One region of the Variovorax sp. 10L421 genome, then DNA from elsewhere that is predicted to be linked to it. Evidence: riboswitches for the same ligand, from Rfam matches in the RefSeq annotation. Region 1 holds a riboswitch; the other holds the start of a gene.
The links. A riboswitch is a leader RNA that binds a small molecule or an ion and turns the genes downstream of it on or off. The one in region 1 is predicted to bind cobalamin.

Region 1 (5,246 bases):
GGGTTGGCCGTGCTCTCGATCACCGGCAGCCGCTCGCCCAGGTGGTCCAGGAAGCGCTGAAGCGCTTCGCCCAGGCCAGTGTCGGCGGTCAGCGGCAGGATGGCCTGTGAGAGCAAGGCGCTCGCGGTCGTCTCGGCAGGTGCCGTACCAAGAGCCGACAGCGGCACCACGCCGAGATAGCGGTTGTCCGCATCGACCACGTACAGGTACTTCACGGGGTGCTGCAGGAAGAGCTTGCTCATCGCCTCGCGGTCCGCCTCGGGCCTGACCACCGTTTCGGCCGGCTGCACCAGGTCGCGCATGTGCAGCCCGCGCAAGCGCATCTGTGCGTCGCGCTGTTCGTTGCGGCGCAGGGTGATCTCGTACATCGAGCCGGCGTTGGCCGAGCGCGCGACGAAATATGCGATGACGCTCGCCGCCATCAGCGGCAGCATGACCTGGTAGCTCAGCGTCATCTCGAAGATCATCAGGATCGCCATCAGCGGCGCCTGCGTCGCGCCCGCCAGGAACGCACCCATGCCGACGATGGCATAGGCGAACGGCGCCGAGCTTGCGGCCGGCCACAGCGCCTGTACGCCCTGGCCGAACAGCGCACCCACCATGCAGCCGAAGAACAGCGCGGGCGTGAACACGCCGCCCACCGCGCCCGAACCGGCCGTGGCCAGCGTGGCGACCGCCTTGGCTGCCAGCACCATCGCGATCAACGTCCACGGCCAGGGCGTGTGCAGCACCGCATTGACCACGCTGTAGCCGTTGCCCCAGACCTCGGGCACGGGCACAGACACCACGCCCATCACCAAGCCGCCCAAAGCCAGCCGCCACGGCAGCGTCAGCAGCAATCGCGAGAACAGTGCGCGGCTGCCCTGCAGCGCACGCAGGAAGCCGACCGCGGCAAAGCCCAGCAGCACGCCGAGCACGCAGAACAGCATGACGTCGGCGCCATGGATCTCCGGGAACGCCGGCATCCTGTACGGCGGCTGGTAGCCGGGCAGCGCCCGCATCGCCACGTTGGCGACCACCGAGGCGATGATGATCGGCCCCACGTTCTCCATTGCGATCGAGCCCAGCACGATCTCGGCGACGAAGAAGGCGCCGGCGATGGGCGCGTTGTAGGCCGCGGTCAGGCCCGCCGCCGCGCCGCAGGCCACCAGCAGCCGCAGCCGCTCGACCGGAAAGCGGAACACCCGCCCCAACAGCGAAGCCGCCAGCGCCGCCAGCTGCACCATCGAGCCCTCGCGCCCGATGGAGCCGCCGCTGCCGATGCTCACCAGCGACGACGCACTGCGCGCCAGCGTCTGCGCCACCGGGATGCGTCCGTCGCCGAGCACGATGGCTTCCATGTAGTCGGAGGTGGCGCTGCGCTGCGCGACGCGTTTCGCCAGCACGAGCAGCAGCCCGGCCACCAGCCCGCCCAGCGTGGGGCAGGCAATGCGCGCCCACCACGGCAGGTGCTTCGCCATCGCCACCAGCCCTTCGCCCGGCCCGAGCACCAGGTGCTCGAAGGCAAGGAGCGCCGCGCGGAAGACTTCGGTCGCCAGCGTGCCCAGCAGGCCGGCCCCGATGGACCACAGCAGCATCGACTGCCAGCCCGAGATGCCGAAGAGACGCTGCAGCGCTGAACGAAGATCCAGGAAAACCGAGGCGGGCCGCATCATGGCCGCCGATGTTAGCGGCGACCGCAACTTTCGAATTAACCCGCCGCCGGCAGGCTCTAAAATCCCGCCCGTTGGTGCCTGCGGCGTGGTTCACGCGCCGCGGTTCAACGGGAAGCAGGAGTGGAAGCCCCCGACCTCATCAGGTCGGAACAAGGCCGAAGCCGCCTGCGCTGCCCCCGCAACGGTCAAGCAGACGGCGCCGCAAGGCGCCAACCCCTTTCCATCGAAGCCACTGGGTGCCCTGAAACAGGCGCCTGGGAAGGCGGCAGGGGTCGTTCTGCCAGCCCGGATACCGGCCAACAAGGCGGCTGCCGCATGCGTGATCGTTGCATGGGGCGGCCATGGCGCCCAGGCGCCGGCGGGGAGGCCGGCGAGGGGTATTGACGTTCGTTCGGCTCATTCCATGATTTCCCACGTTTGCTTTTCTCGCGGCCGCGCTCCTGCGCGCCGTTTCCGCCACGCCTGCCTGCCGCTGGCGCTGGCTACCGCCTTCGGCGGCCTGGCCCATGCACAGGAGGCCCCCACGCTCGGCGAAACGGTGGTCACGGCCAACCGCACGCCGCAGGCGCTGTCGGACCTGGTGGGCGACGTGTCCATCGTCGACCGGCAAACCATCGAGCGCAGCGGCGCGACCGGCGTGGCCGACGTTCTCTCGCGCCTGCCCGGCATCGAGATCTCGCGCTCGGGCGGCTTGGGCAACGCCACCAGCCTGTACATCCGCGGCGCGGAAACGCGCTTCACGGCGGTCTACCTCGACGGCGTGCGCATCGACTCGCAATCGACCGGAGGCGCCGGCTGGGAAGGCATTCCGCTCTCGCAGATCGACCGCATCGAAGTGCTGCGCGGCCCGGCCGCCGCGGTCTATGGCTCGGATGCCATCGGCGGCGTGATCCAGCTCTTCACCAGGCGCGGCGAAGAGGGTGTGGCGCCTTACGCGGGCATCGGCTTCGGCAGCAACGGCCTGCGCAAGATCGAAGGCGGCGTGAGCGGCAAGTCGGGCCTGTTCGACTATTCGTTCGGCGTGGCGCATGAAGAAAGCAAGGGCTACAACGTGCAGCCCGCCAACAAGCGCAACGTGGTCAAGGACGGCTACGCCAGCCCCGACCGCGACGGCTACACCAGCACCTCGGGCAACGTGAAGCTGGGCTTCCAGATCACGCCCGACCAGCGCATCGATGCCACGCTGCTCACCAGCGAGGCCAAGGCCGGCTACGACGCCGCCGTGTCCTACAGGACCAGGCCGCCGATCCTGTTTCGCGACGACGAGTCGACCAATACCCTGCGCACCGCCGGCCTGACCTGGTCAGCCAAGTGGAACGACGTCTACAGCACCCGCGTGCAGGTGACCGATTCGCAGTCGGTCTACAAGACGCAGCCTTCGTTCTACCGCACCGAAACCAACCTGCGCGGCTACCTGTTCCAGAACGAGTTCCGCTTCGGCCCGCACCTGGTGACGGCCACGCTCGAACGCCGCGAGGACGCACTCGAAAACGCACCCACCACTACATCCAAGCTGCTGTCGCGCGATCGTTCGCAGGATGCGATTTCGCTCGGCTACGGCTTCGTGCAGGGCCCGCATTCGCTGCAGCTGCACGTGCGCCACGACAAGGACAGCGAGTTCGGCGGCAAGACCACCGGCAGCGCGGCCTACGGCTATGCCATCACGCCATCGCTGCGCTTCACGGCTTCTGCGGGCACGGCCTTCCGCGTGCCCACGCTGTATCAGCGCTTCAGTGAATTCGGCTTGGCCACGCTCAAGCCGGAATCGAGCCGCAACGCCGAGCTGGGCCTGCAGTTCACCGAAGGCGCCACGCAGGCGGGCATCGTCGTCTACAGCAGCCGCGTGCGCAACCTGATCGGGTTCGATGGAACGGCCAAGGGCTGCGCCTCCTCGTTCGGCTGCTACTCGAGCACCGCGCGCGCCCGCTACCAGGGCGTCACGTTGTCGGGCAGCCAGCGCTTGGGCGACGTCACGCTGCGCAGTTCGTTCGACTTCCAGGACCCGCGCGACCTCGCCACCCACAACCTGCTGGCCCGCCGCGCGCAGCGCCACGCCACCCTGGGCGCCGACTGGCGCATTGCCGGCTGGACGCTGGGCGCCGAGGTGCAGACATCGAGCCGCCGCTACGACGATGCAGCCAACAGCGTGAAGCTCGGCGGCTACACCGTGCTGAACCTGTCGGCCTCCACGCAGATCACGCGTGACCTCAACCTCGTGGCGCGCGTTGACAATGTGGGCAACAAGGACTACCAGTACGCGCGGCTGTACGCCAATGCCGGCCGCACTGCGTACGTCGGTCTCAAGTGGACGCCTCACTAAGCCAACCCTCGCCACGAAGCGGCGCCGCCGGTGCCGAGGCGGCCTCGTGCGCCGCCGTGCTGGTGGCTGCCCCGGCCTCGGGGCAGGGCAAGACCACCGTCGCGGCGGCGCTCGCGCGGCTGCATGCGCGCCAGGGCCGCCGGGTGCGCGCTTTCAAGTGCGGGCCCGATTTCCTCGATCCGCACTGGCTGGCGCTGGCCACCGGCGCGCCGGTGCATTCGCTCGACCTCTGGATGACCGGCGAGGCCGATTGCCGGGCGCGCCTGCGCGCCGCAGCGGCCGAATGCGACCTGCTGATCGTCGAAGGCGTGATGGGTCTGTTCGACGGCACGCCCAGCGCGGCCGACCTTGCCGAGCGTTTCGGCCTGCCGGTGCTCGCGGTGATCGATGCGCACGCCATGGCCGGTACCTTCGGCGCGCTGGCCTACGGGCTGCAGAACTTCCGGCCCGGATTGCCGTGGGCTGGCGTGCTGGCGAATCGGGTGGCCAGCGAAAGGCATGCGGGCATGCTGAAGGACGCATTGCGCGAGCCTTCGCAATGGCTCGGCGCCTTGCCGCGCGACGCAGGCTTCACGCTGCCCGAGCGGCACCTGGGCCTCGTTGCCGCCACCGAACTCGGCGATGCGATGGCGCGGCTCGATGCGGCGGCCGATGTGCTGGCCGCCACGCCGCTCGGCAGGATGCAGGCCAGTCAGCTGCCGCAGGTGCGCTTCGAAGCGACTGAACCTGAAGCAGCGATCCCGGCGTTGCTGGCCGGGCGCACCATCGCCATCGCGCGCGATGCGGCCTTCTCGTTCATCTATCCCGCGAACCTCGACGTGCTCACTGCGCTGGGCGCGCGGCTCTCCTTCTTCTCGCCACTTGCGGGCGATGCCCTGCCGGCCTGCGACGCCGTCTGGCTGCCCGGCGGCTATCCCGAGCTGCACGCTGAAGCGCTGGCCGCCTGCGCAACGATGCGCGAATCGCTCGCCGCGCATGCTGCATTGGGCAAGCCGGTCTGGGCCGAGTGCGGCGGCATGATGGCGCTGTTCGACGAACTGGCCACGCAGGACGATGCACAGGTCCACCGTCTCTGGGGCCTGCTGCCCGGCCGCGTGACGATGCAGAAGCGGCTCGCCGGCCTCGGACCCCAGCAGCTCACGCTCGGCAGCGACACCTTGCGCGGCCACACCTTCCACTATTCGCGCTGCGAAACGACGCTCGCGCCTGCCGCCCACACGGCCCGGCCCGGCGCAACGCAGGCCGTGGGCGCGCGCAGCGGCGAGGCGCTG
Region 2 (5,246 bases), on a different contig from region 1:
GTGCGCCGCGTTGAAGAGCCAGCGGCGCAGGCGCGAATTGCTGTCGTTGCTGCCGACGACCTGCCCGCTCGCGGGGTCGATGTAGATCCAGCTGCGCGCCGAGTCGTCGAACTGAAGCCGCCATACGGGCACGATGCGCTCGCGGTGGTGGCCGTACCAATGGAAGTCTTCGCGGGTCTGGAGCGTGGCCTGCGTGACGGCCGATCCGGGCCGCAGGCGTGGGGCGGCGCGCAGGATGTCTTCGCGGCTTCTCGATGCAATCGCGCCAGTGGCAGCGTCGATCACGCGAACGTGGGCCTGCGCATCGCGCAGCTGCAGCAGCGGCTTGCCGTCGAACCACAACAGCACGGCTTCGCGCGGTGCGGCAGCGCCCTCGCCGGTCGGCAGCGAAGCCGGCGGCCATGGGAACGGCGATGTGCCGGCGCCCGTGTAGCGCGCCATCACCGCCGCATCGACCGGTCCGCGCTGGAACCAGCCATTGGGGTTCATCGACAGCCAGCCGCTGACGATCCACGTCAGCACGAAGAAACCACCGATCAGCCCCGCAATGTGGTGCCACGCCATCCAGCCGGTGTACGGCGTGACCGCGCCGTTGCGGAATCGCCGCCGCAAGCGCACCCGCAGGATGCCGATGACGATGCCCGTCACGGCCGAGACGATGCACGCCCCCGACAGCCACACCACCACGTCGTGCCACAGCGGCGGATCGGCGCGCAGCGGCGTGAAGTAGATCCAGTGCGGCACGCAGCCAAGCCAGTTCCACAAGCGTTCCGAGCGCGTGGTGTCGCGCACCACCTCGCCGTTGCGCGAGGACACATACAGCTCGGTGCCGGCCGCGTCGCCGACCTCGATGCGGTGCAGCGGGCGCAGCGGGTCCAGGCCTTGCGGCACGGTCCACTGGTCGCGCTCCAGCGTCTCGGCCCAGTGCGCACCGGCACGGCCCGAGAAGGCTCGCGCGATGGCCTGGGCCTGCGCGGCATCGACCGGGCCGGGCACATGGCCGTCGCGCGCCGAGACGGTGTGCCGGCCGCCGCGCGCATCGACGATGCGCCACACCGGTTCGGGGCTGTCGCCGCCCTGCATCTCCAGCACCATGCGCCGCGGCGGCTGGGGTAGTCGATCGAGCGCGGCAGCGGGCGACACCGCCGCCTGCCCGAAGCGCAGCGGCGCGAGCCCCGCCAGCCGCTCTTCGTCCGTGAGGTTGGGATACCCCACGTACATCATCACCACGCCCGAGACGAACCACATGGCGAACAGCAGGCAACCGCCGATGCCCAGCCATCGATGCGTCCAGTAGAGCCAGTGCCGAATTCGCGGCCAGGCGCGGCGCCATGCAGAGGTCATGAGGGCACTGCTCAGAAGTTGACCAGCGCCGACAGCTCGAACGAGCGCGGCCGCCCCAGCAGCCACTGGTTGCCGCCGTTCGAGAACGACACCGGATAGCGCCGGTCCGCCAGGTTGTAGGCGCGCAGCGCGAGCTTGAGCGACGGGTTCGCCTGCCAGCTCACGCCTGCGTCGGCCACCGTGTAGGAACCGATCTTGCGCGAGTTGGCCGTGTCGGCCTGGCGCGGGCCGACGTAGCGCACGCCGAACTCAGCCTCCCACTGCGGCATGAAGCGCCAGTTGAGCCACAGGTTGGCTGCCTCCTCGGGCACGCCTGTGGGCGTGTTGCCCGTGCGCGAGACCAGCGACTGGCCGACCAGCTCATTGAAGTCGTCGTAGCGCGCACGCAGCTTGGCGACGTTGGCTTCGAGCCTCAGCGTGGATGTCAATGCCAGGTCGAGCGTGGCCTCGACGCCTTCGGACGACTGCTTGCCGATCTGCTGGGTGATGGTCGGGTCGGTCGCGTCGCGCGAGAGCAGCTTGTTCTTCTCGATGCGATAGGCCGCCACCGTCCAGGCACCGCGGTTGTCGGCCAGCTGGCGCTTGTAGCCGACCTCGACCTGCTTGCCGGTGCTGAGGTCGAAGGCCGCCTGCGAAGTCGAGGTCGTGACCAGCGAGCCCAGCGGATCGGCCGCGCGCGCCACATGTGCATAGAAAGACTGCGACACATCGGGCGCATAGACCACGCCGAGTCGGCCGGTGGCGTACTCGAAGGTCTTGCCGAAGCTGTTGGCGGCGTTCAACAGGTCGGTGCGCGCGATCTTCGCGTGATCCCAGCGCAGGCTGCCCACCACCGACCACTGCTGGTTGAAGGCCAGCTTGTCCTCGGCGAAGAAGGCGTAGGTGCTGGTCCTGGTCTTGTAGCGCGGCGTGTAGGCCACGGGCGAAGCGTAGTAGCCGGGGTTGAAGACGAAGGGGTCGACCACCGAGCGGCCGCCATAGGGCGAGTCGTTGGTGTGCGTGAAGTCGATGCGGTTCGCATCGAAGCCCACCAGCACCTGGTTGGCCAGGCCGAACAGACCATGCCTGAAGGTGGCGTCGGTGCGGTTGCCGATCTGCTCCTGGTCATGGCCGATCTCCAGGTAGTCGCCGCGCGTCACGCGCCGCGTGGCGGCGTTGTAGGTGTAGGTTTCGCTGTTGCGCCAGTGGCGCTTGCTCTCCAGCCGGTAGAGCTGGTTGCGCACGGTGACGGCATCGTTGGGCGTCCACTGCGCGTCGAGCCGGGTCCACTTGTCGCGGTACTTGATCTCGGCGTCGTCCACGTTGTAGTTCTGGCGCAGCGTCTGGCTGCCCAGGCGGCCGTCGATCAGCGGCACGCCGTAGTAGCGCTGCGGCGACTGGCTGCCTTCGTCGTGCGACAGCGTGAACTGCAGCTGCCGCGACACGTCGAGCCGCACGGTCGCGCCCACGGCGAGGCTCTCGGCCTCCCCGCGCTGCATGAAACCGTCGGTGGCGCGGTGGCTGATGTCGAAGCGGTACGAGAGCCTGTCGTCGATCGCCCCGCCGCTGCCGAAGGCCACCTGGCGGGTGGCGTCGGAGCCGAGCGTAACGAGCGCCTCGTTGCGGATCGGGCCGCGCGTGGGCTTCCTGGGCACCACGTTGATCGCGCCGCCGATGGCGCCCTCGCCGTACATCACCGAGGCCGCGCCGCGCAGCACCTCGATGCGATCGACCGACCAGGTGTCGAACGGAAAGGTGACGGTGCCCGCGCCCGCATACAGGCGCGTGCCGTCGAACAGCTGCATCACCGAGCCGTGGCCCGAGAAGCCGCGCGCGGCCATGGCGGTGCCGCCGTTGCCGGGGCCGGGCGAGCCGGTGATGCCGGTGGCGCGGGTAGCGGCGTCGATCACCGAGACGTCGCCGCGCGCGCGGATGGTGTCGCCCGTCAGCACCTCGATGCTGGCCGGCGTTTCCAGCGGCGTGAGGCCGAGGCGGCTGCCGGTGTACGAGGGTTCGTCGATGACCAGCGGCGTGTGCCGCTCGGCCTCGACCTGCACCGGCCTCAAACCATGGCCGCTGCCGGCCGCTTCATCCGGCGATTGCGCGAAGCCGGCGGAAGGCCCGAAGGCCAGCCCCAAGCCCAATGAGAAACCCGAAAGGCGCGCCCAACGCAGCGGCGTACCCATGCAATCGCGCGCCGGCGATGCTTGCTGACCCATTTGATCTCTCCTGCGACCTGCGTCCCCGCAGGCTCCCGACCGATAGAGGAAGCAACGGAAGAGGCGAAGGGACTGCGGCGGTCCGCGCGAGCGCGAGGCGGCAGGCCCGGACACGCACTCCCGCAGCGTCCGAAGGCGGTTGCGAAGGCCGGTATCCGGGCTCGCGGAGCGCCGCGGTGTGCTGTGGGATTGCACACCGCGGCCGAAACCCTCGCCTTCCCACGCCGATGCGCAGTGGCTGCCCATGCCTGCGTGGAAGCAGGCATGGGCGTGAGGGTTTCCAGATCCGCCGACCGTTGCGGGGGCAGCGCAGGAATTGACGCGTCAAGATCGACGCGGCGCACCTGCTTCCCGTTTAACCCCGTGGCCATCACATGGCGTGCGGGGCACCTTCGAACCGTGTTGCCTGGCGCAAGTCAGTTAATAAGAACTGACACACCAGGGCGGGCGGGATTATAGGGAACGGCCTGCGGCAAGCCGCATTGCGCCAGAACTTCAGGCGGGCTTCCCGTCGGGTCCGAACAGCCGCCGCAGCACGGCCACGCCCGCCACCAGCGCATTCGAGTAGGTGGCGTAGGGATCCTGGGCGGCCTCCAGCGGCATGTAGACGTGGGAGGTTTCGCCCGGCGTGTCGTCGACCGCCTCCATCAGCACCCAATAGAACTCGCCCGCTTCCAGTTCATGGACGGTGAGTGCGACGTTTCTTGATAAGGACATGGAAATGGGCGTGACGGGATGGTCTGTCCTGAATGGGCGGGGAACGCATGCGGTTGACAGTGCTTTCGGGGTTCTCCTACAGAGCCCGACCCGCGCGCGGCCTAATGTTGTAGTCAGGGATCTTCGAAGAACCTCAAAAGAGCCAGGAGGCATCATGAAGCATTTCACTCTTGAACCGAACATGCGGTCGAGCATCGGCGGCGCCTTTTACCCGACCGGCTACTCGATGGTGATGTTTCCGAGCGCAGAAGATGCCAACCGCATCGGTCACCGCCTGATCGAAAAAGGCATGAGTGGGGACGAGGTCTACCTGCTTCCCGCGCAAACGGTGCTGGCCGAGATCACCCCGACCGTGAAAAGCTCCGACGATCCGTTGCCGTCCGCCGGCACCGATGCCGCGACCGTACGCGCCTTTACCAAGCTGGCGAACGAAGGCCACACCGGCCTGCTGGTCAGGACCCGCGACAGCGCGACGGCCGAACGCCTGATGGAACTGGTGCGCACGGTGCCCTATTCCATCGCCCAGCGATACCGCACGCTGGTCATCGAAGACCTCTGACGGCACGGGCGTCAAGCAGGCACGGCCATCGACACGGCCCGCTGGACCACGTCGCGCGCCATGGCCTGGGCCAGTTCCTGTTCGCCCAGGAACACGGTGGCGGAAGTCTCCTGCGTGAGCAGCCGGGCCTCCTGCTCGTTGTGGCTGCGGATCACGGTCTGGATGGTGGGGTTGAGCGTGCGGGCCGTCTCCATCATCTGGCGCACGTTCATGGCGTCGGGCGTGGCCACCACCAGCACGCGGGCACGCGCAATGTGCGCCTGGATCAGCACGGCCGGATCGGCCGCGTCGCCCCACACGGCCGGCGTACCGGCCTCGCGCAGCCTCTCGACCAGTTCGCGGTTCTGCTCGGCCACCACATACGGGATGTCGTGCGCGTCGAGTTCGGCCGCGATGCGGCGCCCCACGCGGCCGTAGCCCACGAGCAC

Region 2: it holds a riboswitch for cobalamin, as region 1 does, so the genes downstream of both, AC1DFC_RS28215 (TonB-dependent receptor) here and AC1DFC_RS04500 (TonB-dependent receptor domain-containing protein) in region 1, are expected to answer to the same signal.

The regions. Positions count from the first base shown of each region.
Region 1 covers NZ_JBFTJJ010000002.1:101,168-106,413, reverse strand. Annotated here, with positions in the region: gene AC1DFC_RS04505 (ClcB-like voltage-gated chloride channel protein) at 1-1,655, opposite strand, end outside; cobalamin riboswitch at 1,711-1,970, shown strand; gene AC1DFC_RS04500 (TonB-dependent receptor domain-containing protein) at 2,059-3,975, shown strand; gene AC1DFC_RS04495 (cobyrinic acid a,c-diamide synthase CobB) at 3,960-5,246, shown strand, end outside.
Region 2 covers NZ_JBFTJJ010000037.1:30,767-36,012, forward strand. Annotated here, with positions in the region: gene AC1DFC_RS28210 (PepSY domain-containing protein) at 1-1,344, opposite strand, end outside; gene AC1DFC_RS28215 (TonB-dependent receptor) at 1,356-3,542, opposite strand; cobalamin riboswitch at 3,672-3,950, opposite strand; gene AC1DFC_RS28220 (hypothetical protein) at 4,038-4,259, opposite strand; gene AC1DFC_RS28225 (hypothetical protein) at 4,414-4,818, shown strand; gene AC1DFC_RS28230 (cation:proton antiporter domain-containing protein) at 4,830-5,246, opposite strand, start outside.